DNA from 3 places in the Arthrobacter sp. 10N43 genome. Region 2 is predicted to be linked to each of the others. Evidence: riboswitches for the same ligand, from Rfam matches in the RefSeq annotation. Region 2 holds a riboswitch; each other region holds the start of a gene.
What was found. A riboswitch is a leader RNA that binds a small molecule or an ion and turns the genes downstream of it on or off. The one in region 2 is predicted to bind cyclic di-AMP.

Region 1 (10,374 bases), on a different contig from region 2:
GCACTTTTCTGCCAGCACCAGCAGTTCGGTGTCGAAGAACCAGGCGTTGTCCAGGGTGTGGGGGAGCAGTTGCCGGGCCACGTCCGCCCGGATCGCCTTGAACCCGCACTGGGCGTCGCTGAAGTGGGCCCCCATGAGGGACTGCAGCAGGAAGTTGTAGCTGCGCGAGATGAACTCCCGCTTGGGTCCGCGGACCACGCGTGAGTTGCGGGTCAGCCGGGTGCCGATCGCCAGATCGGAGTGCCCCGAAATGAGCGGGGCGAGCAGGGGGCCGAGGGCCGCCAGGTCCGTGGAAAGGTCCACGTCCATGTAGGCCAGGACCGGCGACGGCGAGGAGAGCCAAACTTTGCGAAGCGCGTTTCCCCGGCCCTTTTCGGCCATGTGGACCACCTTCACTTCGCGCAACTCACGGGCCACGCGCTCCGCGGTCTTGAGCGTTCCGTCGGTGCTGGCGTTGTCCGCCACAGTGATCCGGAAAGAGTGCGGGAAGGCGCCGATAAGGTACGCGTGGAGCCGGCGCAGGCACGCTTCAAGGTCCCGCTCCTCGTTGAAGACCGGAATCGTGACGTCCAGCAACGGTGTGCTGCCGCGTGTGTCAATGGGTGCGCGCCGGCCGCCGGTGCCGGTAAGGGCTCCGGCGAACGGTCCCGGGGCCGGCACATCGGTCACGGTAAGCCCTGACGATGCCGGCCCGGACGATGCAGGCCCCGACGGCTCAAGTCCGGACGGGGAGGGCGGGGCCGCCGGACCGGCCGGCGTCTCCGTGGAACGGGACAGGGTTCCTGTGGCCTGGTCTGTGGATGTCATGGCTCAACTTTCCCGCCGGCCCATATGAGGGCTTTAGGGCCGAGCTGTGCGGGGGCTGTGGAAGTCCGGAGCCAGGCCGGCCGGCCAAAATCGTACCGGCCGCGGACGCACAGGAGGCCCCGGATCCGCGTGGATCCGGGGCCTCAACCACCCTCGCCGGGCGGTACGGCTAGTGCCGGTTTAGTACCAGTTGTGTGCGTAGTGGAAGTTCAGCGCGCCGCAGGGGGAGCCGTAGCGTTCCTTGACGTAGTTCAGGCCCCAATTGATCTGGGTCCGGTAGTTGGTCATGTAGTCGGCACCGGCGCTCGCCATCTTCGAGGCGGGCAGGGACTGGACCACTCCGTAGGCGCCGCTGCTGGCGTTGGTGGCGGTGGTCTTCCAGTCCGATTCCTTGGTCCAGAGCTTCTGCAGGCACTGCATCTCACCAGGGGCCCAGCCATAGCTGCCCAGCTGGGACGCGGCGTACGCCTGGGCTCCGGCGGGGTCGTCCACAGCAACCGGTGCCGGTGCGGGAGCGGGGGCCGGTGCAGGAGCGGCTGCGGGAGCCGGGGCCGGCGCGGGAGCGGCTGCGGGAGCCGGGGCCGGTGCGGGTGCAGCAGCAACCGGGGCGGCCGGGGGCTCGGCGGCCTTGACTTCCGAGAGCGTGGGTGCCACGTTTTTTTCCGCCGGAGCGGCGATCTGGACTCGTTCGAAGTTGAGCTTGGCCAGCGGGTCGGCGCTTGTGGCCGTTTGGCTGCCCGCAGCATTCGCGTGAGTGCCCGGCTCCGCCGCCTGGCTGGCGGCGCCGCCTCCCACCAGCAGGGCGCAAGCGGCGGTTACGACGGCGGCGCGGCGGGCAGTGATGCCGAGTCCGGTAGCCAGCTTGGACAGGGCGGATGCCTGCGTGGCCGGTTCGGCGCGGTGGCGCGACTTAGTGGAGCGGAAATGGGAATCGCCGTCAGGGCGCGTTTGTACCTGGAATTCAGTCATGATGGGCCTCTCAACGCCGGCGGAGTTAGCTGTCGGGTTCGGATGAGGTCATCCGGCCGCACGGAAAATCACGTGTCGGCTTCACCCCGAGGGCGCATGAATGCAGAATGCCCGGGAACTCTGGGTCCCCCGCCTCTGCCTGGTCCAGCGGAATCCGGGAAGCGGCAGAGTTTGGCGTCCGTCCGGATATGCGGCACCAATGGAGGCCGCACCACAACGACGCTACAGGACCTCGGCGCTTAAGTCACATTTTGGTAACAGGAGTCACAGCGGGCGGGGTGTCGGCTTGCGCAGAACCATCTTGCGGGTGGGAAGTGAATCCTGCTGGGCCTATGCCGACGGCGGCGCCGCGGGCAGCCGCACCGCAAACTCCGTGCGGCCGGGCCGGGAGGTGACTTCAACGGTGCCCCCGTGGGCCTCCACAATCGACTGGACAATGGACAAGCCCAAACCGCTCGTGCCCTCGGAGGTCGGGGCGTGAGCAGCTGCCCCGGCACTGCCACGGCTGCCGGAAGGAGTATCGGAAACGGCGCCGGAAGCCGGGCGGACGGCGGGCCCGGACCTGGCCCCCGCCGTCGCAGCGACCGGTGTGTTGGCGGGGCTGGCGGTGGGATTGGTGCGAGCAGCGTCGGCCCGTGCGAACCGGGCGAAGACCCGGCCGATGAATTCCGGTGCGATGCCGCTGCCGTTGTCCGTCACGGTAACCACGGCGCTTCCATCAGCCGAACGCATGACGCCCGTGACCACTGTGGTCCCGGGGTCCGTGTGTTTGCGCGCATTGGACAGGAGGTTGGCGAGGACCTGGTGAAGCTGGGTCGCATCGCCGCGGACCACCACGGGCTCCTCCGGAAGTTCCAGCTGCCAGACCCGGTCCGGGGCCATGACTTTCTCATCGCTCACCGTCTCGATGGCCAGCTGCGTGAGGTCGACGTCGCTGACCTTCAGCGGCTGTCCCTCGTCCAGGCGCGCCAGCAAAAGCAGATCCTCAACCAGGGTGGTCATCCGTTCGGACTGGCTTTGCACGCGGGCGAGGGACCTCTCGCCGTCGGCGGTGAAGTGCTCGGTCATCCGCATCAGCTCGGTGTAGCCGCGGATAGCCGTCAGCGGCGTGCGGAGTTCGTGCGAGGCATCGGCGACAAACTGCCGCACCTTCATCTCGCTCTCCTGCCGCGCCTCCAGGGCGTTGGAGACGTTGTCCAGCATCTGGTTCAGCGCGTAGCCCACGCTGCCCACCTCCGTGCCCTGGTGGGCGGCCGACGCCGGGACGCGCACCCCGAGCGCCACCTCACCTGCGTCCAGCGGCAGACGAGAGACCTTGGTGGCGACCTCGGAGAGTTGTTCCAGCGGCTTCATGGTCCGCCGGATCAGGGCCGTGCCGGCCAGGCCGATCAGCACGAGTCCGCCTGCGGAGACCACCACCATGGTCCAGACCAGCGAGGCCAGGGTGCTTTGCTTTTCGGCCAGCGGAAGCCCAGTGACAATCACGTCGCCATAAGGTGTGCGGACAGCGGTGAGCCGGTAGGCGCCGACCGTGAGGTTGCGATCCACGGGCACACCGTTGGGGGTCAATGCCAGGAGGACCGCGTTGTCCTCGGGGGAGAGGCTCTTGCGGGTGGCGTCTCCGGCCAGGAACCCGGGATTGCTGACCTCGCCGTCCTGAATGCGGGCATTGAGCGTCCCGATGCCCTGGCCCCGGGCGTCGAGAGGGTCGGGGCGGCCGCCGGCGGTGCCGGGCAGGGGCCGGCCGAACTCGCTGGACCGGTGCGAAGCATTGCTGAGCTGGTCATCGAGCTGCCGGGTCAGGAAAAGGTCCATGGAGGCGTAGCTGAACAGTCCCACGGCGCCGCAGATGGCGACCAGCAGCGCCATGGCAACCAGGACCAGCCGGGTGCGCAAATGCCAGGTGGACGGGTTGCGCCAGTCGCGTCCGGGGACGCGGGTCATGCCGGAAAGGGTGGGCACGGATCAGTCCGCCGGTTTCAGGACGTAGCCGGCGCCGCGCACCGTGTGGATCATGGGAGCGTGGTTGGCGTCGACCTTCTTGCGGAGGTAGGAAATGTACAGTTCCACGATGTTGGCCTGGCCGCCGAAGTCGTAGTCCCACACCCGGTCCAGGATCTGGGCTTTGCTGATGACCCGTTTGGGGTTTTCCATGAGGTAGCGCAGCAACTCGAACTGCGTGGCGGTCAGGTGCAGTTCCTCCCCGGCCCGGGTGACTTCGCGGGTGTCGACATTGAGCACCAGGTCGCCCACCACCAGCTCGGCGGTGTCCATGGCGGCCACTCCGGAGCGCTGGACCAGCCGGTGCAGGCGCAGCAGGACCTCTTCCATGCTGAACGGCTTGGTGACGTAGTCATCGCCGCCGGCCGCGAGGCCGGTGATGCGGTCCTGGACGGCGTCCTTCGCCGTGAGGAACAGCGCCGGCACCTCCGGCGCGAACGCGCGGATCCGGCTCAGCAGCTCGACGCCGTCGAACCCGGGCAGCATCACGTCCAGCACCAGCACATCGGGGCGGAACTCCTTGGCGAGACGGACCGCGGAGGGTCCATCTTCCGCCACGGCCACTGACCAGCCGGCCATCCGCAGCCCCATGCTCATGAGCTCGGAGAGGCTGGGCTCGTCATCCACCACGAGGGCGCGGATGGGTGACCCGTCCGGGTGCGTGAGCTGGGGAAGGTTGTTGGTCATGGAGTGCGAAGTGGCCATGGGACAACTCTCCAATCTGCCGGTTAGGTGGGGCTTTGGGGACCCTGTGCGGCACCTGTGAATCCCAGCCTAGCGAGCTGGAAGCCTTTCCGGGACCGGAGGGGCCGCTGCGGCAGCACCGAAGATGTCCGTTCGTTGTCCTGCCCCAAGGTCACAGGCCGGGCTGTCGGCCTGCACAGCCCAGGCACAGGATCGCTCAGCACGCTGGGGTGAACACCGATCCGCACCATGAAGGAGAAACACGATGAGCGGTCAGCATCCCGGAGCCGGTTCCGGACCAGCCCCAGAACCCGCCCCCGGCAACGCTGCGACGCCCGCACCTGTGACCACGCCCGCGGGCGCCGGACAGCTTGGCGCCGCACCGCAGGCCGGCGGGCCATACGACGGCGCGCCGCAGGCGGCCGGCCAGTACGACGACGGCCAGTACGACGGCGGCAAGCCCGTCGGCGGGCAGCCGGCGGCGGACCCTGCACCCGGCTGGGGCGCGCCCCAGATCTCGCAAGTTCCGGCTTCGGCGCCGGGGTGGGGTATGCCGCAGCAGAAACATACGGCACCCACGGGTGCAACAGGCTGGGGTGCGCCGCGGGCGGGCACCAAGACCGCTCCGGCAAGCCCCTGGACGCTCAAGCGCGGGCTCGTCGTCGCCGGTGCCGCAGCGGTCCTGGCAGTCGGTGCAGGTGCCGGGGTCTATGCCCTGACCTCAAGTTCGGCCGCGGCCAACGGGGCGGCAGGCGCCGCGGGCGGGGCCGGTGGGGCTGCGGGCGGCCAGGGTTTCGCGCCCGGCATACCCGGCTCGGCGCAAGGCGGCGCCGCGGCGGGCGGAATGCCCGGGCAAGGCGGTCCCGGCAACTTCGCCGCCGGCGGGATGGGCGGGCTCTCCTCGGCAGTGCATGCCGAATACGTCGTGCTGCAAGGAAGCGAGTACACCACCATGGCCGAGCAGTTGGGCATTGTGAGCGAGGTCAGCTCGTCCTCCGTCACGGTCAAGAGCAGTGACGGGTTCACTCGCAGCTATGCCCTGGGCAGCGATGTGGTGGTGAGTAATCTGCAACAGCGGCGCCAGCAGGCCGGCGGTACGGGCACCCAGCTGAGCGTGGCGGACATCGTTGCAGGCGGCACAGTGCGGATCGTGGCGGCGAAGGACGGCTCCGGCTACACGGCAACGTCCGTCATGATTGTCGCGGCGACCGCCACTGGCCAGTCCAACTGACCCGGCCGAAGCCGACTGATCCCGCCGAAGCCGACTTTGCCGCCCCGCCAGGCGGCACCGTCGGCATGACCACTCCGTGGACCGCCCCGCTGGGAACGGCGGGGACACTCCGTTTTGCCGATTTGCCGTGCTGTGAATCTTTTCGGCTGTCCGGCTATTGAGGTCGAATAATCTTCGGTGAAATTTGCCTTCGGGCTCCTGGGTGGGAAAAACGCTTGTTATTTTATTCCCGGGGCAGAATTGTGACTTGCGCTACAATTCCTCGATCTGTCTCACTATGTGGAACCTGCGGTCCATTGTTACTTGCACGTTCGCATTGTTACGTTGCACACTTCAATTGTGAACAAGAACTCAACAGCACCTGCAGCCGCAGCTATCTGGATCAGCACACCCGCTGGTACCGAGATGCGCTGTTGTCGAATGCACGCCTAACTTTTACACCCCTGAGAGTTTCTAGGCATTCGCCCCCCAGCCCAGAGTCGGGCGCCCCTCCCCAGTTTCATTGCGGGGAAAGAAGCATTCGAGCCGCGATGACGGCCATTCACATTGAGGTAAGCATTCCATGTCAGTTGCATCCGGATACGTCCACATCTCCGTCCGTAACGCCAGCAAGGCCGGTCAGCCCTCCGGGATCCGCCAGGGCTTTGGCGGCCGCTCCGCGTTCGCACCCGCCGGTTCCACCGGCAGCTTCCCGGCCCCCGGATATGCAGCACAGGGCTACAACCCTGACTCCTACGGCCAGCTCCGCGCCGTTCCGCCCGCCCCCACCACTGCGCCCACCCCGGTGATCGCTCCGGGCGCCGGCAGCCCGGTCCGTTCGGCCCCCAGCGACAACGTCGCCCGCGGCTTCGTGCTCTACATGGGGATCGACGAAGAAACCGCAGCAGCGGCCGGCACCTCGATTGCCAAACTTGCCCAGGAAATCCGGGCCTACGCCCAGTCGCTTGTTGCCGGCGCCGAAAGCTACGCGGCCGTCGCCGTCGCGCCGGCCAGCGCCCCGGGTTCCGCCCTCGACGTCGTCCGTTCGACCTTTGGTGACCCGACCGCGGGTGCCCGCCAGCGGACCGAGACCGCCCGCCTGCAGCAGCCGCAGGATCCGCGGCCCTCCGGTGTGCTGATTGATCTCGCCCGCCGTGAAGTGCACCTCGACGGCGAATCCCTGAACCTGACGTTCAAGGAATTCGAACTCCTGAACTACCTGGTAGAGAACGGCACCCGCACCGTGGGCCGCGATGAGCTCCTCGAGGGCCTGTGGCGGAACGCCGAAGAGGTCCCGAACGAGCGGACCATCGACGTCCACATCCGCCGCCTGCGTTCCAAGCTTGGCCGCCTCGCCAACACCGTGCGCACCGTCCGCGGCCAGGGCTACCGCTTCTACGAGCACCCCGAGGTTGTCGTCTGGGCCGCTCCGGAATACTCGATCTAGCTTTCCTGGTCCGCGCAAAGCGTCCGTCCCTCGTGGGGCGGGCGCTTTCGCGTTTCCGAAAGCTTCAGCGGCCTTCCGCCGTGCCTTAGACACCTCCTTCGTTCCTCAGTCGGCGATGCGGCACTACGCGGAAAACCGCTTCGCTTCCGCCGACGGCTACGTTCCCCACAGTGTGGCGGGGGCTTCCGCGGGCTGGCTGACGGGCATGTGCCTCCACGGCTGGGTTGTCTTGTTGGTGACTCCGCAGCTGAGGCGGCGAGGCCGGATTTTGGGGCCGCGGCGTGGCGGGCACCGCGAAGCGGGCACGGCCCCAAATCCGGCGAAGCCGCCACCGTGGGGCGCTGTTGGACTCTGTTGCGTTTCCTGGGTCCGGCGTAGTCTCTGGTCGTTGAGCCGACTATTGGGAGGAAGAGATGTCTGTAGCGCGGATTACTACCTTGAGTGCGAACTCGAAGACCTCGTTTGATGCTGCCATCAAGGAGGGCATCGATCGGGCCAACAAAACCTTGCGCAATGTCACGGGGGCGTGGGTGAAGGAACAGAAGGTTGAAATCAGCGACGGCGCGGCCGTTGCCTGGCATGTGGTGCTGGAGGTGACCTTCGTCCTTGAAGACTGAGCCGGCCGCTGGCCGGGCGCAGTCCCGGGGACGAGGCGCCACACTAGGATTGTGGGCATGAGCGAGCATCACATCAAACGACTGGTGATCATGAGGCATGCCAAGTCTGACTGGCCCGGCGGGGTGGCCGATCACGAAAGGCCGCTTGAAGAGCGCGGCCACAAGGACGCCCCCGTCGCCGGAAGATGGCTGCTCAAACACGGAGTGGTCCCCGACTTCATCCTGTGCTCCAGCGCCCTGCGGACCCGCCAGACCTGCACTTGGGTGTGCCACGCGCTCGGGGACAAAGCGCCGACACCCAAGCTCGAGGACGGACTGTATGCCGCGTCCGCACTGCGCATGCTGGCGGTGATCAACCACGTCCCGGACACCGTAACCACGCTGATGGTGATAGCGCACATGCCCGGGGTGCAGGACCTCGCCATGCACCTGGCGTCCCGCGACTCCGATCACGATGCCTATATGGACGCCGCCAACCGCTATCCCACCAGCGGGCTGACCGTCCTGGAAACGGAGAAGTCCTGGGGCGAACTGGACGGGCAGGACGCCAGACTGACCCATTTCAAGGTTCCCCGCGCAAAATAGCCGCTGGCCGGCCGCACTGGGGTGCCTGAAACCATGGCTACCGGCCTTGTTCTGCGGTTTACTGTTGCTGATTGCTGATGTGGTTTGTCCAGCGGTTATTGGGGCAGGTTAGGCAACCGGAGAAGAGGGTGAGTCAACGTGGATTCAGGGCAGCTCATAGGAATTATTGTCGGCATCGTTGTGGTGCTGGCCATTGTGGCGGTGGCAGTCATGATCAGCCGCAAGCGCAAGGTGGCCGCGGACCGGAACAAGGCTGCCGAGATGCGCGAACAGGCCAAGGCTGACGAATTCGCTGCGCGGGAACGGGAGGCCAAGGCGGCCCGTGCCGAGGCCGATGCGCAGGAGGCCGCCCTCGAGGCCGAGCGCAAGCGGAAGGAAGCCCTCAGCAGCAAGGAAGAGGCCCAAAGCGTCCGCTCCGGCGCGCAGGAACAACTGCGCAAGGCCGATGAAATCGATCCCGACGTGGTCACCTCTGAACGTGAGGGCCAGGCCGGGGAAATGCCGACGCGGGCGGATCTGCGTTCCGAGAGGACAACCGCCGACCCGGCATCCGGCGATCAGGTGCCCCGCGAGGACATGTCCAATGAGCACATGTCCGACGAACAGCGCAGCCGCGAGGACGTACCCAGCACCGACACCACTCCGGGGCCGGACACCAATCCCCGGGAAGACAGGCCGCGGAACCTCTGAGCCTCCGGGCGCCCGCACTCAGCGGCGGGAGGTGGTCCGGGCAGGAGACTTGGCGGCAGGCGGCTTTGCCGGGGACTTGGCCGGCGCCTTTGCCGCGGGCGGCTTTCCGGAGGCCGCCCTGACCGGTGGCTTCGCGGGTGACTTCACTGCTGACGTGGCTGCGGGCCGGCCTGCGGCCCGAGTAGCCGCCGGGCGTGCGGCGGTTCCCCTCGGCGTCGGACGCGAGGCGGACGGCCGCGGGCTGGCGGACCTCGTCCCCGCGCCCCGTGCAACGGGCGCCGGACGGCGCCGCGGAGCGTAGCCCGGGGCGCGCCGGCCGCGGTTCCTGCCGGGCAGGACGGTGCCGGCGAACAGCAGCAGCAAGGTGACGGCTCCGGCGGCCGCGGCGAGATAGAAGTACAAATCCGGATGCTCGGAATCAACGTGTGTGGACAGGGCATCAGGATCGGGGTTGAATGCCAACCCCCATTGGCGCAGGAACGCGATACCGAACGCGATAAAGAGGCTGCTACCGACTCCGCTCGCGATCAGCGTCTTGTGCCGGCGCCTGACTACCACCTCTGCCACACAGGCCACGTAGGCCGTGGCGGACGCGCCGATGAACCACACAAGCACCCATTCGTGCAGGGTGACGCCGGTCAGGACCAGGAGGGCCAGTGCGGTGATGAACGCCCCGATGGCGATCTTTCCGTTGGTACCCATGTGACGCATGTGAACAATCATGCCTGAGCGGGCGGCTGCTTCACGACGTAGCCGCGCATGGAGGACATAATTGCCGCCACACTTTGCTGCCTGGTCCGCTCCGGGTTGTACGTCTGGCGGTCCAGGCCAACCACGAAGCAGGCGCCAAAGATGGCCGTCTCCAGGCTGCCCCGGGACACGGCGGGATCCACGGGATAGACGGCGGCGACACCGTCGATGGCAGAGCCGATCACTGCGAGCAGGCGCCCCCGGAGCTCCGCGAAAGTGTCCTGCCATTCACTGGGCGTCCGCCAGTTCTCACTGACCCAGAGCCGGGCGAAGGACGGGTACTCGGCCATGAAGTCCATGGCCTGGCCGATCATCTCCTCCATGGCGGCCAGGGGATCGGCGGAGTCGTCCCGGACGCTCAGGAGCCGTGCCATGAGGATGTCCACGCCGTGGCGCAACAGCTGGGCAATCAAGTCTGACTTGCTGCCAAAGTTGTAATACACCGTGCCCTTGGACACCCCGGCCGCCGTGGCGATCTCGTCGACCGTCACGCCCGCCGCTCCCCGCTCTCCGATCAGCTCCATGGACGCCTCGAACAGTTTCTGCTTGGTGGCGTTCGTGCGCGCGGGCCGGAGCTTTTTCTCGGCGTCCCCGGAGTCCGCCACACCGTCCCC
Region 2 (10,374 bases):
GTAGCCCTGCTCGGCGAGGAAACGCTGCCGCTTCGCGGCGAAGTCCTGGTCCAGGGTGTCCCGGGCCACCAGCGAATAGAACCTGGCGGCGCGGCCATCCTTCTTCGGGCGCAGCAGCCGGCCCAGGCGCTGGGCCTCCTCCTGGCGGGAACCGAACGAACCGGAGACCTGGATCGCGACCGAGGCCTCTGGCAGGTCGATCGAGAAGTTGGCCACCTTGGACACCACCAGGGTGTGCACCTCTCCGGCGCGGAAGGCGTCGAAGAGCCGCTGGCGTTCCTTGACCGAGGTGTCACCCTTGATCACGGGCGCGTTGAGGCGCTCGCCGATCTCGTCGAGCTGGTCGATGTACTGACCAATCACCAGCAGCTGCTCTCCGGCATGCTCGGCAACGAGTTCCTCCACCACCCGGGTCTTCGTCTCGGACGTGGCGCACAGCCGGTACTTGTCCGCGTCCTCGGCCATGGCATAGGCCACGCGTTCGTCGCGCGGCAGATCCACCCGGACCTCCACACAATCGGCGGGCGCAATGTAGCCCTGGCTCTCAATGTCCTTCCATGGCGCGTCGTAGCGCTTCGGACCGATCAGGCTGAAGACCTCTCCCTCCCGGCCGTCCTCCCGCACCAACGTGGCCGTGAGCCCCAGCCGGCGCCGGGCCTGCAGGTCAGCCGTCATCCTAAAGATCGGCGCCGGCAGCAGGTGGACCTCGTCGTAGATGATCAGGCCCCAGTCATTGCCGTCCACGAGCTCCAGGTGCGGATACAGGCCGCCGCGCTTGGTGGTCAGCACCTGGTAGGTGGCGATCGTGACCGGACGGACTTCCTTGACGGAACCCGAGTACTCGCCGATCTCCTCCTCGGTCAGCGACGTGCGCTTGAGCAGCTCGTCCTTCCACTGCCGCGCGGCGACGGTGTTGGTCACCAGGATCAGCGTCGTGGTGGAGCTGGTGGCCATGGCGGCCGCACCCACCAGCGTCTTGCCGGCGCCGCAGGGAAGGACGACGACGCCGCTGCCGCCGGCCCAGAAGTTCTCCGCGGCCAGTTGCTGGTAGGGGCGGAGCTTCCAGCCGGTCTCGTTGAGCATGATGGGGTGCGGCGTACCGTCCACGTACCCGGCCAGGTCCTCGGCCGGCCAGCCGATCTTGAGCAGCAGCTGTTTGAGCTGGCCGCGCTGGGAGGAATGCACCACCACGGTCTCGCCGTCGATCCGCGGCCCGAGCAGCGGGGCGATCTTCTTGGCACGGCTGACTTCCTCCAGCACCGGGTAGTCGGACGTGCGCATGACCAGGCCGTGCTGCGGATCCTTCTCCAGCCGGAGCCGGCCGTACCGGGACATGGTCTCTTCGACGTCGATCAGCAGCGAGTGGGGCACGGGAAAACGGGAGTACTTGAGCAGGGTGTCCAGCACCTTCTCCGCATCCAGCCCGGCTGCCCGGGCGTTCCACAGGCCCAGCGGCGTCAACCGGTAGCTGTGCACATGCTCCGGGGCCCGTTCCAGCTCGGCGAACGCCGCGATGGCGTGCCGTGCCTCCGTTGCGAGTTCGTGGTCGACCTCCAGCAGGATGGTTTTGTCACTTTGGACGATCAGGGGCCCGTCATTCACTGGAGCATTTCCTCTGTGGCTTCTACGTCGATAATCCGGTGGATGGACAGGACCCGCTCGATCTCCTTGTCCGGATCGAACACCCGCACACGCCCGCCATTCACAGCTACCGGAACAACAGTCTCGCGGCTGGCATTCCCCATGCCGTCCACGACGTTCATGATCACCCGCTGCCTGAGGCGGATCGCTTTCAGCAGGGTCTCGAGCCCCAGCTGTGTCGCTTCCTCGCTGCCCGGGGCGGCCGGCGTCGGGTGAGCGCCGGCGGAGCCGGGTGCCCGGGACCCGTCACCCCGCAGCACGGCCAGCTGGGCGTCGATGTCGGCCTCCGGCGGTGCCGTCCGCGGGGCGGTGTAGACCGGCCGGCCGCCGCCGGGAACCGAGGTGCTGCGGCGCAGCCGGATGACGCCGGATCCTGCTTCCTCCAGGACGGGGGCGAGTCCCAGGCCCCTGAGAACCTGGGCGGCTTCCCGCGGCGCGGCATGTGAGATGACCACGGTGGGCGCGATGCGCACCAACCCGAGTCCGGCGGCCGCCGGGGCGTTGAGCAACTCCAGCAGTGCAGCCTCGTCCTCGCTTTGGATGAAACTGGCGGCAGCCCCCACCCGGAGCCGGGAGTGGCGTGCGGCAGTGTCCTCGATCAAGTATTGGAGAGGCTGAGGGATGGCCGTGGCCGAATGCTGGCGCAGGAAGTCCAGCATCGCCGCGGCGTCCTGGCCGGCGTCGAGGGCCCGGCGGACCGAGGCGACGGAGAATCGGTAGATGGTGGCCGGTCCCTGTCCCTCGGCCGCGGCCATGGTGAGGAGCTGTTCGCTCAGTTCGGGGTCGAGGTAGCCCGGCGCCACCGCCGTCAGGTCCGCCTGCAGCAGCACGTGCTGCAGCGCCGCCGGCAGGTGTTCGCCCAGGATCCCCAAGGCATCATCCGGCCGTTCGGCGGCGATTGCGGAACCCAGCTGGCTGAGCGCCCCGGAGCCGATCAGGCCGAGCATCTCGGCCTCCGTGAGGATGCCGCGGATCAGCGAGCTGAAACGCCGGGCCATCCGGGGCTGCGCCCACTCGGCACGTTCCAGCACGGCGGCGGCATTGAGGACTGGAGCCTGCCCGTCGGGCGCCGCTGCCTCCAGGGTGAGTTCGTTCAGGATCTCCAGGACCCGTTTGCGGACCACCGGGGCGTCGGGCCGCTGCGCCTCGGCGGAGAGCGCATTGATGGTGGTCCCGGCCGCGCCCCGGTGGCCGGCGCCCGGGGCGGCGGCATTCACGGGCTGGCCCACGAGGGAGGGCGCCCGCTCGCTGGCCAGCCAGGCATTGACCAGCCAGAGCCACTGTTCCTGGCGCGGCAGCGCCAGCCATTCCAGCTGCGGCGGCTGCACCCACGCGGAGCTGTCGACGTCCAGCCGCAGCAGGCCGGCCATGGCGCAAAGCTCCGCGAGTACGCCGGCCGGGTGCACCTCGATCCGCAGGGAATCCGCCAGCCGCTTCATCTCCCGGACCCCGACGCCGCCGCTGCGCAGCGTCGCCAGGGGCTGTTCACGCACCGTGTAGAGCACCTCGCCCACGAGCCGCAGCGTCTCGGCGATGGCGCCCAACGCGGCGTTCCGGCGCAGCCCTGCGCTTGTCTGGCCAAGCTGGGGGACCGGTGGCACCAGGGAAAAGTCTTCAATGACAAAGCCGCCACGCAGGGACACTCCCACGCTGTGCGGCAGTTCGACGTGGGCGGCGTCCAGGGGTACCAGCAGCCCCCGCGCCAGGAGCCAGTCCACCGGGCCGACGTCGGCGCTTTCGTGGAGCACGGAAGCGCGGCGTTGCGCCTGGGGAACGGCGCCCATGGCCCAGTTTCCGAACCGGGCCAGGAGGGCGGCGGTCCGCTCCGGTGCGGTGGTCAGGATCTGGTGGAGCGATTCCGGTGTAGCCGTCCAATGCTGGAGCGACAAGGCCGCTTCCATCGGTGTGGTGGCGGGGGAAACGGACTCCCCGCCACGGTGCAGCTCGCCGACCAGCTGCACGACGCGCTGCGCAAAGGCCGGCTGGAGCCGCACGAGCTCGGTGTAGCTGCGGCCCAGCCCTGCGGGATAAATCCCGATCACGTCCTTGAGGCTGCCGACCGGAAGGTAGTGCCGCTGCTTGGCTCCGGCGGGAGTCACCCCGTGCGGTGGATCGGCACGGTGGACGAGGGCCAGTTCCTGCAAAGAATGGACCAGGCGGTCGATGGCGGCCACCGACGCGCCATTGATCAGTTTCTTCAGCATCGGCGCCGAAGCGCTGTGTCCGGTATCGGCGTTGGTGCACAGGTGCAGGGTTTCCAGGACCTGCATTTGCGGGCGGTTGAGCCGCTCGAGGGCCCGCTGCACGCTGACGCGGCCGCTGGCCCGGGCGGCGAGGGCGGCGAAGTCCGGGACGCCGGGAGAAATCAGGTCCGGCCGCGCGGAGAACAAGGCCCGCAACGATTCGTCGCTTCGTGCCTGAAGTTCCTTGCTGAGCGCGCGGATGAGGGACATCGCTCCAACGTTACCTTTCGCCGGGCCCGCGCGGGCGGCGCCGGGCCACCACCGCATCCATAACCAGTGCGAGCATGAGCAGGAATGCCACCGGGAGCCCGTAAAGGGCCGTGGAGGTAATCCAGGCCGGCGCCACGACATTGTTGAAGGCCATGACCATGACGGCGCCGACGGCAAGGAGGGACAGCACAGCAAGGGTGGCCGCAGCGATCATGAAGGGCCGCCGGTAACGCATCAGTGTCATGTGGGCAACGCTAACAGTCCGGCATCCCCCGCGCCTCAAACCACTAAATTGAACTTGGCAGGATAACCTTGGAGGTACAGACCAACACGGTCCGGGCAGTCACACCCTGAACCCGCGTAACCATGCGGATGCGGTGACCGCCGGCCGTGTCCCCGCAGAACGAAGAAGGTTGATTACGTGCCTACCGGCAAGGTCAAGTGGTATGACAAGGAAAAAGGCTTCGGATTCCTCGCTGGCGAGGACGGCCAGGAAGTCTTCCTGCCCAAGTCCGCCCTGCCCGAGGGTGTCAGTGAGCTCAAGGCCGGAACGCGCGTCGAATTTGGTGTAGCCGACGGGCGGAAGGGTGCCCAGGCCCTCGGCCTGCGCGTGCTGGACAAGACTCCGTCCATCGCCAAGGCGAAGCGGCCCAGCGCCAGGGACCTTGCCCCGCTGGTGCAGGACCTCGTTACCGTGCTGGACAACCTGTCTGGGACCCTGTCCGCGGGCAAGTACCCGGAAGGCAACAAGGGCAAGGCGATCGCAGCGGCCCTCCGTAAGGTTGCCGACGAGCTGGACGTATAGGGCTCTTGATGACTCAGGAACCTGATCAGTTGCCGGCCGCCGGCTCCTCGGTGCCTGCCGGATCCAAGGGAACCGGCTCCAAACACGCAACCCGCCCGCGCGCCGGCGTCCCCGTCTGGCGCACCGGCAAGCCTGACGCCTTCCTTGCCGCCGCCGTCGACGTCGCCCGCACCGCCGTGGAAGGCATCGCCCCCGCCGAGCAGATCGGCGAGCACATCGGTGCCCGCAGCGAGGGCGACCGCCTGGTGACCCACCTCTTCGAATCCAAGCTTCCCGGCTATCTGGGCTGGCAGTGGTACGCGGTGCTGACCCGCAACTCGCGCTCAAAGGTGGTCACGGTGGACGAACTGGGCCTGCTGCCCTCGGAGGACTCCATCCTCGCGCCGGCCTGGGTTCCGTGGGCCGAGCGGGTCCGCCCGGAAGACGCGCAGGCTGACGAGGCCGCCGACGAGGCGGCCGGCATCGAAACGCCGTCACAGGCGCCCGACGCCGTCGGCGAGCAGGACGCCGCTGACGACGACGGCGAGCAGACCGCTGACGAGCAGACCGCTGACGACGACGACGAGCCGACCTCTGATCAGCAGAACGCTGACCGGCAGGATGCCGACCAGCACGACGCCGACGATGAGCGGGAACGCTTCGCGGAGGCCGACTAACGGTTGGAAGCGTCCGGGAGCGTGTTTAGGGAGGGCTGGACCTGATGTCCATGTTCAAGTCCCTGCACATCCTGAACTACCGGATCTGGTTCATCGGCGCACTCGTCTCCAACATCGGCACCTGGATGCAGCGCACCGCCCAGGACTGGCTGGTGTTCGCCCACCTGACGGCGCAGGACGCCGGGGCGGTGGGGATCACCATGGCCCTGCAACTGGGCCCGCAGCTCTTCCTGGCACCCGTGGCCGGGCTGCTTGCAGACCGCTTCGACCGCAAGCGGCTCCTGGTGCTGACCCAGTCCGCGATGGCGCTGCTGAGTGCGGGGCTGGGCATCCTGGTGGTGACCGGCGCGGCGCAGCTCTGGCATGTGTACGCCTTCGCCCTGATGCTCGGGGTGGTCTCCGCGCTCGACGCTCCCGTGCGGCAGACCTTCGTCTCGGAACTGGTCCAGGACGACTACCTCTCCAACGCCGTGGCCCTCAACAGCGCGTCCTTCAACGTCGCCCGGATGATCGGCCCCGCCGTCGCGGGCCTGCTCACCGCCGTCGTCGGGCCCGGCTGGGTGTTCCTCATTAACACGCTCACGTTCGTCGCCCTGTTGCTGAGCCTGGCGAACATCCCGGCGGCCTCGCTGCGCCGGCTGCCGCGCGCCCCGGCGGGCAAGGGCAGGATCCGGGAGGGGCTGCGCTATGTCAGGCACCGTCCGGACCTGATCGTGGTGCTCGTGGCCATCTTCATTGTGGGAACCCTGGGGCTGAATTTCGCCCTCTTCATCGCGGCCATGGTGGGCACGGAATTCGGCCTCGACGCCGGGGCCTTCGGCCTGATGAATTCGATCATGGCTATCGGCTCCGTGGCGGGGGCGCTGATGTCCGCCGGCCGGGGGAAGCCGCGGCTGCGGGTCATTTTCGGGGCGGCCGCTGCCTTCGGCGTGACCTCTGGCATCGCGGCGCTGGCCCCCAGCTATTTCTGGTACGGCGTGGCGCTGGTGCCGGTGGGGCTGTTCGCAATCACCATGATGACCAGCGCCAACGGGTACGTCCAGACCACCACGGACCCCGTCATGCGGGGCCGGGTGATGGCCCTCTACATGGCAATCTTCATGGGCGGAACCCCCATCGGGGCGCCGCTGGTCGGCTGGGTGGCCAACACCGCCGGCCCCCGCTGGTCCATGGGGGTTGCGGCCGGCGCCGGCTTGCTCGCGGCCCTGATCGGGCTGGTGTGGATCATCCGGGCGCAGCACTTGCGGCTCCACTTCAACCGCCGGGCGCGCGGGCTGCGGTACTTCCGCGTCGAAAGCGGAAACGGCGCCGACACGACACCAGGTTCTGGTGCCGCGGCGACGCCGTCGGATGCTGAAGCTACTTCTTGAGTTCTGCCACCACGAAGTCGATGCACTCGAGCAGTGCCGAGACATCGTCCGGCTCGATCGCCACGAAAGTGGCGATGCGCAGCTGGTTGCGGCCAAGCTTGCGGTACGGCTCCGTGTCGACGACGCCGTTGGCGCGGAGCACCTTGGCGATGGCCGCGGCATCGATCGATTCGTCGAAGTCGATCGTGGCGATCACGTTGGAACGGTCCTCGGCCTTGGCCACGAACGGCGTGGCGTAGCTGGACGCCTCGGCCCAGCGGTAGATGCGGCCGGCAGAATCGGCCGTCCGGCCGGCCGCGAAGTCCAGGCCGCCGTTGGCGTTGAGCCACTGCACCTGGGCATCCAGGGTCACCAGGGTGGCCAGGGCGGGCGTGTTGTAGGTCTGGTTCAGCCGGGAGTTATCGATCGCCGTCTGGAGGTCCAGGAAATCGGGAATCCAGCGGTTGCCGGCCTTGATCCGTGCCGCCCGCTCCAGAGCCGCCGGGGAGAACAGGCCCAGCCACAGGCCGCCGTCGGACGCGAAGTTCTTTTGCGGCGCGAAGTAGTACACGTCGGACTCCGCCACGTCCACGTCAAGCCCGCCCGCGGCGGAGGTCGCGTCCACCAGCACCAGCGACCCCTCATCGGCGCCTGCCACGCGGCGGACGGGGGCCGCCACACCGGTTGAGGTCTCGTTCTGCGGCCACGCGTAAACGTCGACGCCGGCCTCCGCCCGGGCCGTGGGGCGTGTGCCGGGTTCGGCCTTGATGATGGAGGACTCGGCAAGGAACGGTGCCTTGTTGGTCGCCGAGGCAAACTTCGAGCCGAACTCGCCGAAGGAGAGGTGCTGCGCCTTTTCCTCCACAAGCCCAAAGCTGGCGATGTCCCAGAATGCCGTGGATCCGCCCACGCCCAGGATCACTTCGTAGCCCTCGGGCGCACGGAAGAATTCGCTCAGGCCGCTGCGCACCGAGCCGACCAGGTTCTTCACGGGTGCCTGGCGGTGCGAGGTCCCCAGCAGCTTCGCCGACGCGGCGAGGGCCTCCATCTGTTCCGGCCTGACCTTGGACGGACCGGCGCCGAACCGGCCGTCCTTGGGCAGGAGGTTGGCGGGGATCGCGATGCTGGTGTCGCTCACAGTGGCTCCAATTTTCGGCTGGTTCGTAGCGTGGCTGGAAGGTGGCCCGGTAGGGGATGGCTACAACGGACCCCTGCTTATTCTGCCTGTTTCATTCTGCCTGACGGGTACCGGCGACGCGGAAAAGGCCCTGTCACAGTCCGGTCATTGAGACGCCCGGGAACTGCCGGCGCGTGGGCACTCGGGGGCAGCGCCAGCCCGAACGAAAATTATCCGGAGTAATTCAAAATAGGCTAGGCTGGCATGCGAACGTACGGCGGTTCTTGCCAGGCGCATCCTGCATGCAGCCCGCACGCGGTACGGTGGGAATGACGCACGGACTGCGCTCGAGGAGCTGAGCTGAATGACTGATCTGATCGATACTACGGAGATGTATCTTCGGACCATTCTGGAACTTGAAGAAGAAAACATCGTTGCCCTGCGCGCCCGCATTGCCGAACGGCTCCGCCACTCCGGCCCCACTGTCTCGCAGACCATCGGCCGGATGGAACGCGACGGACTGGTGGTTGTTTCGGGCGACCGGCACCTTGAACTGACCGAAACCGGACGGAAACGCGCCATCGGCGTCATGCGCAAGCACCGCCTCGCCGAACGCCTGCTCGCCGACGTGATCGGACTCGACTGGGCCTATGTCCACGAGGAGGCATGCCGCTGGGAGCATGTCATGAGTGAGCGGGTTGAGCGGCGAATTTTTGAGATGCTGGACCACCCCACCGTTTCGCCCTACGGAAACCCCATTCCCGGTCTTGCCGATCTTGGCGGCGTGTCCAACGGCGCCCCGGCCGATGGGGCCGTGAACCTGCTTGAGGCCATGGCCGGCTACGGTGCGGGTTCGCGGGTCACGGTCAACCGGCTCGCGGAGCCGATCCAGGTGGAGCCGGAGCTTCTGGCCCAGCTCGACGAAGGTGGAATTCGGCCTGGTGCGCTGGTGTCGCTGGAGCGGGTGGGGGAGTACATCTCGGTCCGCGTTCCCGATATCGAGGGTGCCCTGGAGTTGCCGCCCGAGGTTGCGGCGCACGTCTTTGTAACACTCGCCTGACCAGCCACAACGCGCCGGTCATGGGACGACCCATGAGTTCTGCACATCTGGGGTTACGGATTTATTACCGGACGGCTTAATCCCCTATAGTTAGTGGCCAGTGCCGATACCAAAGCGTTACCTGATCCGAAGCCGAGCCCTGCCAGCGGATCAGTCGCAGAACCACCTCCTGGCAGGGGCGGGGGAACCACTTTCGGCTGCTGCTTCAGCAGCCTTGGGGTGAAGTCCGTCAGCGGCAAGCAACGTCCATCGAGGGATCCCCAGGGATGCCTCTCTGTCTGGCTGCTTGCAACGGCGGACCGGGTCTTTGAACTCTCTGACCCGAATCCGACAGCTAACTTCGCAGGCTATCCAGAGAGGAACCGTTCTTGACCACCCAGACCGCCAGGGGCCGTCGCCGCGCGACCGGTCCCGCTCCGGAGCCGCGTCCCGTCGTCGAGCATATGGCCGAACGCCCCCGCGACGCGCACCGCGATGAACGCCGGCGGCGGCGCAGCCCGTTCCGTCAGGTAACGGAATTTGCCGCGGCCAGCGGGGTCGGGCAGAAGGCCGGCATCGCACTGGCCGCAACGGGCCTGGTCCTCACTGTGACGGTCCCCGCCACGAGCCCCGTGCTGGCCTCCAACGCTGATGGAACAGGCGCCCTCTCCGCTGCAGTACAGCCGGATGTCACGGCTCCCGCCGCCGCAAAAGTCGATTTCAGCCGAACGGCCGTCACCACGAAGGGTGATCCGGACGGGAAGCTCAAGCAGCTGCTCAGCGCCCAGTCTGTGGGCAGCATCACGCGCGCGGCATCCGCCGGCACCCTCGGCGCACCGCTGGACCAGATGATCACGGCCTCGCCGTTCGGCTACCGCGTCAGCCCCATCACCGGCGGTGCGGGCGAGTTCCACCGCGGCCAGGACTTCGCCGCCCAGTGCGGCACGGCCGTCCACGCGGCCGCCAGCGGCACCGTGACGTTCAACGGATGGCATCCCTACGGCGGCGGAAACCGGGTCGTCATTGACCACGGCAACGGCCTGGAGACCACGTACAACCACCTGTCCTCGGCCTCGGTCAGGGTCGGCCAGAAGGTATCGCGCGGAGATGTCATCGCTATGAGCGGGACCACAGGCGCCTCCACGGGCTGCCACCTCCACTTTGAAGTGATGGTCAACGGCGACGTCGTTGATCCGCTCGGATGGCTCTAAATAGACGATGGACCGCTCTCAAATTCTTGTGACACGCCGTGATCTGAATGTGACATTGGGTCAGGACTGCTGTAGGGTTTGAAGCACGCCAACTTTTCCGAAG
Region 3 (10,374 bases), on a different contig from region 2:
GGGACCAGGTCGGTTATATGCTGGGGCGGAAATTTGGCCGGCGGTGGTTCAAGGACGATGCCCGCATCCTGAAGACAGCACACCTGACCTCCACGGAAGACTTCTTCCGCCGCCACGGCGGCGCCGCCGTCGTGCTGGCCCGCTTCGTCCCCATGGTCAGGACGTTTGCTCCGCTGACCGCCGGGATCGCGCGCTATGAGTACAAGTACTTCACCCTCTGGAACGTCATTGGCGCGGTGGCATGGTCCGTCTCCGTGACGATGCTGGGCACCTGGCTGGGACACTTTGACATCATCGCCCGCAATATCGACGTCATCGCCGTCGCCATGGTCCTGGTCTCGGTGGTGCCGGGGGTCGTGCATTTCCTCAAGCGCCGCCGCAACATTCGGCGCGCCGACGCCACAGCAGACGCCACTGCGGGCGACACGGCGGAGGCAACAGACGACGGACTGCGGACTGTGGAAATGGCCGCGGAAGAATAGCTGGCATGAGAACCGCTGACCGCCCGTCCCTGCTGCTCGTCGAGGACGATGCCGTCCTGGGGCCGCTCATCGCCGAGCTCCTCGATCCGGACTACCGGGTCCAATTGGTCACCAACGGCCGTGATGGCCTCCACCACGGGCTGACCGGGGCCTGGGACGTCATGGTGATCGACCGCGGGCTGCCCGTGATGGACGGCATCGCCCTCATCGCAGCGCTGCGGTCGAAAGGCATTGCCACGCCCATCCTGATCCTGACCGCCCTGGGCGACGCCGACGAGAAGGTCAGGGGCCTGGACGCGGGGGCCAACGACTACGTGACCAAGCCCTTCGACGCCGGCGAACTGGCCGCCCGCCTGCGCGCCCTGACGCGCACTTTCCCTTCTCCGGCCCCGGCTCAGGTGATGATCGGGGACTGGGAACTGGACCCGACGCAGCGCTCCGTCCGGTCCGTCTACGGGCGCACGGTGGCGCTGACCGCGAAAGAATGCCAGCTGCTGGCAGCCCTGGCAGCGGAACCCGGCCGCGTGTTCACCCGGGACGAGCTCCTCGCGGCGTACTTCCACGCCTCGGACCAGCCCGGCGTGATCGATACCTATGTTCATCACCTGCGCCGGAAGATTTCCAAGGCCGTCATCCGTACGGTTCACGGCGTCGGTTACCAGATTGGCGACGCTCATGAATAACGGCGGGATCTCCAGCGGAAACCCGGACCACTCGATACTGCGCAAAGCCTCGCTCAAAGTCGCGCTGCGGATCAGCGCCGCGTGCGCAGTCATGGTCCTCGGCCTCCTCGCCGCCACGGCGCTCTACCTCATGAATCAGCTGGCCCATCCTGAAGTGCCCGGCTCGGCAGCGGCGGGGACGGCCTACGCGTACCTGGATTCCAAGGATCTCCTCGAAGCCATGGTCATCGCCGGGGTGGCGGGAATCCTGCTGGCCGGCACTCTCGGGTGGCTCAGCGCGCGCAGCGCCATCCGCCCCCTCGGTGATGCCCTGGCCCGGCAACGGCGCTTCGTCCAGGACGCAAGCCACGAATTGCGAACACCCTTGACCATCCTGGACACCAGGATCCAACTCGCCCAGCGCAACACGGTGCCCGGCTCCAGGCAAAGCCAGGACCTGGCCCGGATCCGGGAGGACGCTGCGACGCTGACCGGCATTGTCAACGAACTGCTGCTCGCCGCGACGGCGGACGCCCCGGACCGCTCCGCACCCCCTGCCGATCTGGCCGACGCCGCCGCAGGCGTCGCCGGCAGCCTCCAATTGGTGGCAGACCAGCGCGAGGTCCGCATGGATTTCTCCGCCGACGCCCGGCCGTTGGCCCGCATCGAGAAGAACGCGCTGCGCCGTGCCGTGCTGGCCCTGGCGGACAATGCCCTCGCCCACACTCCTCCGGGCGGCCGGGTGACCATCAGGACCTCGATCGAGCAGAACAGCGCAGTGATCACCGTCGCGGACACAGGAACCGGGATTACCGGCGTGGACCAGGCCCGGATCTTTGACCGCTTCGTCCGGACCGCCAGCACCGGCGGCTCGCACGGACAGCGGAGCTTTGGCATCGGCCTGGCTTTGGTCCGGGAGATCGCCGTCGCCGCTGGCGGCGCCGTCGAGGTGGCTGCGACTGGAGCCGAGGGAACGGTCATGAAGATGACGCTTCCGCTGGCCGGAAGCGGTAATGCCTGAAGCGGTAATGCCTGAAGTGGTGTGCCCCTAGACAGCCACGGGAATGCTGGCAGATAGGACGGCAGACGCAGAAGAGACCGGCGATCGATTGCCCCCAAAGGAAATCGATCGCCGGTCTTTCCGGGTTGCCTGGCCCCGGGAGGGCTGTTTGGCCCCTACAGGAATAGGAGCGCTAGATTAGGCGCGGACGAAAGTCACGCCACCGGTCGCGGTGAGCCAGGACAGCGGGTGGACCATCGTCTGGTTCTTACCGTTCATGCCACCACTGACCACCTGGCCGTTGCCGGCGTAGATGCCAACGTGGCCGGACTGGACCACCATGTCGCCAGGCTGCGGGGTGCCAACAATGGTTCCGAGGCCAAGGAACGCCCGGGGACCGATGTCACCAACCGGCTTGCCTGCCGCGCCAAGGGCCTTTTCGACCATGGCCGTGCAGTCCTGGGTGATGCCCACCTGGCTGTAGGCGGCGGAGAGCATGATGGCGTTGCGTCCGCCGGCGGGGGCCGCGGCCGGTGCGGCGGCGGGTGCCGCCTGCACCTGCACTGTTGCCTTAGGTGCTGCTGCCGGCGCTGCCGCCGGGGCAGCTGCGGGAGCCGGTGCCGCGGCAACAGGCTGTTCGATGACCGGCGCGGCGACGGAAGCCACCGCGGGGCGGTCGAAGCTGATCTTGACGCTGGAATCGGCGTTGACGGGGGCGCTGACCTGTCCCGCTACGTCCACCTTGGAGGCCGGAGCGGAGTCCCGCTGCACGGGTGTCGAGGCGGCGTTGGCGGCCATCGAGCCCGTCAGCACCAGCCCGGAGGCGGCGGCGAGAATGGCGCTATGGCGCGCAAAAGTACTGATTGAAGACATGGATGTAGCCTCTCCCAATGCCTGCGAGGTGAGCTGTCGGATTCGGATGGGAGTCACCCGGCCGCACTCCCGGGCCCGTCATGACGGGCGCTGTGCGGCTTCACCCCAAGACCTGCGTGTCAGCAGGCCAAAAGTGGTTTCCCCGTCTCTGCCGGCGTCGATGCGAGTTACCCCCGGGGCCGCGGCAGAGTTAGGCAATCGGCTGGGGAGCGCCTGTATCGGAGAAACAGGCACCTAACCACCGTAACGCGAACCGCACGCCAATGTCACATTCAGGTAACGGAGGCCACAGTGCCGTCCGTCCGTTGCCCATGGGGCGAGGCCGCATCCGAACGTAGGATGATGCCATCAGCACCACCTCGAAGCGGAGGCCCGAAATGAACAGCCTGTGTGTCGCCATCTGCCAGTTGAGCAGCCAGCCCAAGGAGGATTTCGACGTCAATACCGAGCTGCTGATCCTGGACGGCCGGGACGTCCATGTGGCCACCTGGGATGCGGAACCTCGTGACAGGGGCTTCGACGAACACGTCCTCAATGACCGGGTGGACTCGCTAGGCTACATGGTTGTCAATGACTGGGCCTTCCTGGAGGGAAAGGCCTACGCCGTGGTGGAGCGCCGGTCAGACCCCGGGCAGGTCCGGGGCGGTGAGCCGTGACGTTCCTGTCCCTGGCGCTGATCGCCGTCGTCGCACTGGCCGGCCCGCTCCTGGCGCTGCCGGTGCGCTGGCACTTGCCGGTAGTGCTGGGCGAACTGCTGGCCGGCATCGTGATCGGGCGCTCGGGCCTGGCCCTGGTTGATCCGGCGGACCCGACGTTCAGCCTGCTGGCCAATATCGGGTTTGCGCTGATGATGTTTGTGGCCGGAACCCATGTTCCCGTGCGGGATCCGCAGATCCGCTCCGCCCTCGGCAGTGGTTCCCGCCGCGCCGCTGCGGGCGCGGCGGCAGCGGTGGCGGTCGGAACCGGCATAGGCCTGCTCTTCGGGACTGGACATGCTCCCCTCTACGCCGTCCTGCTGGCATCCTCCTCAGCCGCGCTGGTCCTGCCGATCATCGATTCCCTCCGCCTCGGCGGACCCCATGTCATCTCCATGACCGCGCAGGTGGCCATCGCGGACGTAGCCTGCATAGTGGCGCTGCCGCTCATGGTGGACCCGCCGCACGCGCTCCGGGCGGCGCTGGGCGTGCTCACGGTGACCGGCTGCGCGGTGGTTCTCTTTGTCGTACTGCGCTGGCTCGATCGCAGGGGAATCAACGGGCGCATGCACCGACTTTCCGAAAGCCGCAAGTTTGCCCTCGAGCTGCGGATCCAGCTGGTGGTTCTCTTCGCCCTGGCCGCGGTCGCGACGTGGAGCAACGTGTCCGTGATGTTGGCAGGCTTTTCCCTCGGCCTGGCGGTGGCCGCCGTCGGCGAACCGAGGCGGTTGGCCCGGCAACTGTTCGCCCTCAGCGACGGCTTCCTTGGGCCACTGTTCTTCGTCTGGCTGGGCGCATCACTGACCCTCAAGGACCTGGCCGGACATCCGGACATGATCGCCCTCGGTGTGGCGCTGGGCGTCGGCGCCCTGTTGACGCACGCCTCCCTGGTGGTACTGGGGCTCCCGCTGCCCCTCGGAGTGCTGTCGGCGGCTCAACTCGGCATACCTGCCGCGGCGGCGAGCATCGGGACGCAGCTCCAGGTCCTGCTCCCGGGCGAGGCCGCGGCCCTGCTGGTGGGCGCGCTGGTCACCATAGCCGCGAGCGCCGTCGCCGGGTCACGGGCCGCCAGGGGTTTCTCCCTGCCCGCAAAAGCCGGCGGCAGGTCCGGCGATACCGGCAGCGCCGTAGGACCAAGTGGACCAAGCGGACCGGGAGGGCCGGGAGGGCCGAAAGACTGAACGCGGCCACGGGCTGGGCGTCCGCCAGACGGCACCGTCCTGCCGTGCCGGACGGAGGGTTCCGGGAGTCACCCCACGGGTGTGAATTGCAGCTCGGGTCGCCTCTTGGCCATCTCGGCGCGGACGTGGAACACCGCTTCCCGGACCGCACCGGCGTCGTCGTCGGCGTCGAACGTCCCGGAAGGCTCGCCGAGCACCGCGGTGGCGTGACGGATGAACCGGTCCCAGTCCCCCGCCCCGGAGCGCAGCGCCAGCAACGGCGAGAGCAGCGCGGCCCGGCGCAGCCAGGTATCGGGCTCGCGCACCCAGCGGTCCAGCACGCTGTCGGCCCGCACCCTGGCCAGGACGTCGAGCCCGTCCACCAGGGGCCCGACGACGTCGACGGCGAGCGGATCCACGAGGTCCCGCAGCCGCGCCTCCCGGATGAAGCCCTCCAGCCGGGTGAGGTCGGTGTTGGTCAGCAGCTTCACATTGGCCTGCAGCAGCACCACGGCGGCCAGGCGGCGCTCGAAAACCGGCGCCGTGGACAGCTGCGAGCCCCACAGTTCGGAACTCAGCGCCGTGATCTCATCGCGGGACAGCCCGGGATAGCGGCGGCCGGCATCCCTGACGGTCCCGCGCACGGCACCCACGGAGGCACCGTAGTACCGGAGTCCACGGCCTCCCGGCTCCTGTTCCAGCCGGGACTGCAGCTCGTCGGCACGGCGCCAGGAACCCTCACGCTGCAGTGCGAGGTCAATGAATTCGCCAGCATCACTCACGCGTCCATTCTTTCCCCTCCCGGCTCGGGGTGGAAACGCGGGGCATCTTCGCCTTGATCGGCCGGCCGGGCTTATCTGCCTAGACTGATATGGCAAGTCTCCGATCGAAAGCGGTTCACGCAACCATGCACACCAAGCTGACACTCGCCGCCGCACTCTCCGCCATGACGCTGGCGGTGGCAGCGTGCGCTGGCCCCGGGCCGTCTACTGCACCCTCTACCGCACCGCCGCCTGAGTCTCCCGCGACATCCGCGGCGCCGGCCCCGGATTTTGCGCTGGACATCGCGGGGGCGCCGGGTCGGATCGCCCAGGCCGGTCTCGCGGTGCTGACGGCGGAGGGCAACGTGGACCACTATCACGCGCATCTGGACGTGCTGAAAGACGGCAAGCCTGTCGCGGTGCCGGCCAACATCGGCATAACGGCGGGACCCGACCACAGGGCCAACGGCATCTCGGCGCTGCACACCCACGACACCACAGGCGTGGTGCACATCGAATCCCCCACCGCGGGCCAGGTCTTTAGCCTCGGGCAACTCCTCACGGAATGGGGTGTCCTCGGTGGCAGCGGCGCCCCGGGCACTGGAACGGGTCCGCTGGACGGCTGGACCCTCTACGTGAACGGCGAGAAGTACAACGCCGGGATCCGGGACCTGCCTCTGAAGGCGCACGACGAGATCGTCCTGTCCTACGGCACCGCGCCGGCGAAGATCCAGGCCTCCTACGATTTCCCGCCTGGAGAGTGAAGCGAGCAAGGGCGGATGCAGGCTGCACGCCCCGCCGCGCCGTACTTATGCACAATTGTGCAGCAGTCTGACCAATTAGCCCCACTGGCAGCAGTCCCACCATAAAAGCCTGCACGAACGTGCAAAGAAGCGATATCTGCGGAACGCCCTTCCTAGCATGAAGTGATAGAAGTGAGCCGGATCACTACGGGGCTGATCCCCTACCTCACTTCCCATCACACAGACCGTCACCGATGACGCGTCCAACCGAAGAGGTACTCCGTGTCCTACCCCAGAACGCCCGCAGCACTCGCCGCGCTGGCAACCACAACCCTGGCGCTGGCTTCCGCAGCCCTGATGGGCATGCCGGCAGCCCAGGCCGCTACCACCGACGTTTCGCCACCGGGCGCCAACGACTGGACCTGCAAGCCCTCGGCAGCCCACCCCTACCCGGTAATCCTGGTACCGGGGACCTTTGAGAGCATGGCAAAAAACTGGGCCACGATGTCGCCGGCACTCAAGAACCAGGGCTACTGCGTTTACGCGCTGAACTACGGTGCCACCAACGGCATCGACGCCACCGGGCCGGTCGCAGACTCGGCCCGGCAGCTCGCCCCTTTCGTTGATAAGGTGCTGACCTCGACGGGTGCGGCCAAGGTTGATCTCGTGGGCCACAGCCAGGGCGGCATGATGCCGCGCTACTACCTTGGATTCCTTGGCGGAGCTAGCAAGGTGAACCACCTCGTGGGCATCGCGCCGTCCAACCACGGCACCCGCGGGCTGATCACCCCCGCGCCGGGCGACGTTCCGCCGGCGACTTCAGTGGGAGGGTCCAATTGCCAGGCCTGCGCCGACCAGCAGGCAGGTTCACCATTCCTCACCAAGCTCAACTCCATTGGCGACACCGTTACCGGTCCCGCGTATACGGTAATCTCCACGACGCACGACGAGGTGGTGACCCCGTACTCCAGCCAATTCCTCACCGGCCCGGCCGGGCGGGTTACCAACATCACGATCCAAGATAAGTGCCCGGCCGATGTAATTGACCATGACCAGGCCCCCAACGACCCGGTCACCCAGCGTCTCGTCTCCGACGCCCTTGGGCAGCCGGCCGGCCACCCGGGCAACCCGGCATATCAGCCCAGCTGTCTGTAGCGACGGTTTGTAGCGGCGGGGCCTCGGGGGCGCCGGCAGCCTGCGGAAGGCGGCCGTGCGTCCCCGTGCCGGGAGGTGGTTGGGAGGTTTGCGACCTAGGTAACGTTCCGGTAACGTAAGCGACTGGCCGTGAAGGCCCGGCCCGAATGCAGGGCCCCGGACGCCCATATGCCGGCCCCGGTTGCGCCGTTCGGCGTCTGCTCGCCCATGCTCTTGAGGCACGGGCCGGATGAAGCTTCCAGCACTCGCCGACGCCCTGGCTGCGACGGTTGTGTGTGCCAGTCACCAAGCCCGGAGGGGTCCGTTGTTTAAGCAAACACCGTTCAAAAAAGCACAGCCCAAGAACCAGCAGCTCAACAAGGTCGCCATCGCGCTGACCTTGGGTGCGCTGTCCTTGACCGGGTGCAGCGCCGCGCCCACGGCCGAAGCCGCAGCCGCTTCCCCGGCTACCCAGCCTTCGGGCCACGCCGCCGCTTCCACGTCCTCGGCGGCCACCAGCCCTCAGGCGGCGGCGACGCGGTCTGCCGCCAAACCCGTCAGCAGTGCCTCAGCCGCGCCGGCGGCTGCCGGAGTTGAAGCGGCAGCGTCGGCCGCCGTCGCGCCCGCGGCACCAGAAGCTCCGACCGTCGGCGCTGGCGCCCAGGCGGCACCCGCTGCGGGGTCGGCGTCGACCGCGAAGCCCGCTCCGGCCGCGGCGCCGGTTGCTGCCCAAGCCGCTCCGGTTGCTGCTCAGGCCGCCGTCGCCGCGACAGGCGATGGCTCGCAGGCCGCCACGGCGCGCGGCTGGGGTGCGGTTGTTGCGGGCGACGAGTTCACCAAGGCCGGCGCCCCCGATTCCACGAAGTGGAGCGTCTTCAAGGGGTCCGGTCATTCAGGCAAGGGCGCACGTAGCCCGCAGGCGTGGTCTGTTGCCAATGGCGTGGCCACGGTCAGCGGCGACTCGGCCGGCACCACTGGCGGCATGTCGGCCAAGTTTGCTCAGCAGAAATACGGCAAGTGGGAGACGCGCATGCGGACCAGCGCCCGGGACCCGAAGTACCACCCCGTGCTGATCCTGTGGCCCAACAACAACACGTCCCCCAACTGCGCAGAGATTGATTACGCCGAGGGCAGCACCAACACCGCGCAGATGAAGTTCTTCCTGCACTACGCCTGCGGCGGCTCGAACTTCCAGACCACCGCGGCCAAGACGATCGACACCACGCAGTGGCACAACTACGCCGTGGAGTGGACCCCGTCCGGCATCACCGGCTACATCGACGGCGTGAAGACCTTCTCCGACACGAACCCCGCGCACCTGCCCTCCGTGGGCATGCACCAGACGTTGCAGCTGGATTGGTTCCCTGACGGATCGGCCACCAAGCCTTCACAGATGCAGGTCGACTGGGTCCGCGTCTACAAGTAGGACCGGCTCGAGCTACCCGACAGCCCCGCACCCCAAAAGGGCGCGGGGCTGTCTTGTTCCTGGCCGACGGCGCGCCGCTGCCGAACTCAAACAGCCTGAAGCTCCCGGGCAACCACCGCCGCGACCAGCATGGAACCGGCTGCCGTCACGGCGTCGATGACCGGAACCCCCAGCCGGCGGCGGAGCACGTCCGCCATGCCGATGCTGCTCAGGCCAGTACTGGCCTGCACTATGACGTCGGCGCCGGCGTCAACCAGCATGTGGGCAGCGGCGAGTGCGTCGAAGATCCCGGCCGGCATGAGGAACTCGTCGGGTGTTTCAACGCGCCCGGCCCCGTCTATGAGCAGCATGCGGTCACCCAGCGTGTCCGAGATGGGGCCCGGCACATGGGCGCCGAGTCCCAGGACACCGATCCGTCCGCCAAAGGTCAGTGCGGCGGCCGCGGCAGCGGAGCCCGCCCCGATGACCGGGATATCCACGGCCGCCCTGGTGGCGGCCAGCCCGGGGTCGGACGCACAGCTGACAATCAGGGCGTCGGCGGCCCCCGCCATTTCCCGGGCCAGCTGGACTACTTTCGGTGCCGCAGATTCCAGCGACGCCTGGTCGTAGACTCCGGACGGCTGGTCCGGAATGCAGCGGGAGGTGACGGTAAATCCGAATGCCTCCTGCAGGAGTTTCCCGTGGGCGTGGAGCAGGCGTCGGTCCGACGTCGTCATCACCCGGATCAGTCCAACACGCATGACGCACTACCTTTCGAAAGGCTTCCTTGGTGCGAGGCTACCCGGCAAGTATTTCCGGGTCTTTTCGGGGAGATGACCAATCCACGTGCTGCCTCGGTGGGTCCAAACCCCGACTTGTGCATCACCTTGGCGAAAACTTCGCTCATGTTAAGGTTGCCCGCCCGGCGTCGTTGTATCGTTTGTCTCGGTGGTCCGTCTTTGGATCCGGGTCCCTGACCCGGGATGGGGAGAAGGCGGCAGACCGGTTCCGGGCTCAGCCGGAACGATGAACAAAGGAATAGCCATGTCGGTGGAGCCCTCGTCCACGCCAGGACGCCCCGAAGAACAGGGTCCAGACGGACTGAGATCCGGTGCGGAGCATGCCGCTTCTGCCGCCGGAATCCAACATCAGGCCGCCAGGATCATCGATGCCGTCCTCGCCGACACCGCCCCGGAACACGGCCGGGCCCGGGAGCTGCTTCGCCAGCATATGGCTGCGCATCCCGGCCGCCCGGAACTGGCCCTGATGGAACACCTCACGGCGTTGAAAGCCCTGAGTGGGCTGTTTGAGGGAACGCCGGACGACGCCGAACCGGTCCAGCGCGACTGGGCCTCGGGCGAGTAAGCGCACGGCTCACTGATAGACGCGGATCCAGTCAACCTGCATCTGGCTGGGTTTGGTAGGGGTCCCGTTGGGGAACCAGTCAAGTTGCACCGTT

Region 1: it holds a riboswitch for cyclic di-AMP, as region 2 does, so the genes downstream of both, AC1DDO_RS05300 (aggregation-promoting factor C-terminal-like domain-containing protein) here and AC1DDO_RS16265 (M23 family metallopeptidase) in region 2, are expected to answer to the same signal.
Region 3: it holds a riboswitch for cyclic di-AMP, as region 2 does, so the genes downstream of both, AC1DDO_RS04400 (hypothetical protein) here and AC1DDO_RS16265 (M23 family metallopeptidase) in region 2, are expected to answer to the same signal.

The regions. Positions count from the first base shown of each region.
Region 1 is NZ_JBFTIA010000003.1:91,419-101,792, reverse strand. It holds gene AC1DDO_RS05305 (bifunctional glycosyltransferase family 2/GtrA family protein) at 1-807, opposite strand, end outside; gene AC1DDO_RS05300 (aggregation-promoting factor C-terminal-like domain-containing protein) at 988-1,776, opposite strand; cyclic di-AMP (ydaO/yuaA leader) riboswitch at 1,779-1,936, opposite strand; gene AC1DDO_RS05295 (sensor histidine kinase) at 2,107-3,720, opposite strand; gene AC1DDO_RS05290 (response regulator transcription factor) at 3,742-4,482, opposite strand; gene AC1DDO_RS05285 (hypothetical protein) at 4,727-5,692, shown strand; gene AC1DDO_RS05280 (winged helix-turn-helix domain-containing protein) at 6,255-7,118, shown strand; gene AC1DDO_RS05275 (dodecin family protein) at 7,532-7,735, shown strand; gene AC1DDO_RS05270 (SixA phosphatase family protein) at 7,793-8,320, shown strand; gene AC1DDO_RS05265 (hypothetical protein) at 8,459-9,010, shown strand; gene AC1DDO_RS05260 (hypothetical protein) at 9,029-9,712, opposite strand; gene AC1DDO_RS05255 (TetR/AcrR family transcriptional regulator) at 9,730-10,374, opposite strand, start outside.
Region 2 is NZ_JBFTIA010000008.1:144,183-154,556, reverse strand. It holds gene AC1DDO_RS16305 (DNA repair helicase XPB) at 1-1,602, opposite strand, end outside; gene AC1DDO_RS16300 (helicase-associated domain-containing protein) at 1,599-4,094, opposite strand; gene AC1DDO_RS16295 (hypothetical protein) at 4,105-4,338, opposite strand; gene AC1DDO_RS16290 (cold-shock protein) at 4,516-4,899, shown strand; gene AC1DDO_RS16285 (DUF3027 domain-containing protein) at 4,908-5,555, shown strand; gene AC1DDO_RS16280 (MFS transporter) at 5,600-6,925, shown strand; gene serC (phosphoserine transaminase) at 6,915-8,042, opposite strand; gene AC1DDO_RS16270 (iron-dependent transcriptional repressor DtxR) at 8,386-9,081, shown strand; cyclic di-AMP (ydaO/yuaA leader) riboswitch at 9,232-9,445, shown strand; gene AC1DDO_RS16265 (M23 family metallopeptidase) at 9,450-10,271, shown strand.
Region 3 is NZ_JBFTIA010000002.1:387,452-397,825, forward strand. It holds gene AC1DDO_RS04385 (DedA family protein) at 1-482, shown strand, start outside; gene AC1DDO_RS04390 (response regulator transcription factor) at 488-1,165, shown strand; gene AC1DDO_RS04395 (sensor histidine kinase) at 1,158-2,165, shown strand; gene AC1DDO_RS04400 (hypothetical protein) at 2,343-3,017, opposite strand; cyclic di-AMP (ydaO/yuaA leader) riboswitch at 3,022-3,221, opposite strand; gene AC1DDO_RS04405 (hypothetical protein) at 3,395-3,673, shown strand; gene AC1DDO_RS04410 (cation:proton antiporter) at 3,670-4,893, shown strand; gene AC1DDO_RS04415 (DNA alkylation repair protein) at 4,962-5,654, opposite strand; gene AC1DDO_RS04420 (DUF4430 domain-containing protein) at 5,780-6,397, shown strand; gene AC1DDO_RS04425 (esterase/lipase family protein) at 6,734-7,531, shown strand; gene AC1DDO_RS04430 (glycoside hydrolase family 16 protein) at 7,836-8,936, shown strand; gene AC1DDO_RS04435 (aspartate/glutamate racemase family protein) at 9,023-9,676, opposite strand; gene AC1DDO_RS04440 (hypothetical protein) at 9,960-10,280, shown strand; gene AC1DDO_RS04445 (glycoside hydrolase family 16 protein) at 10,290-10,374, opposite strand, start outside.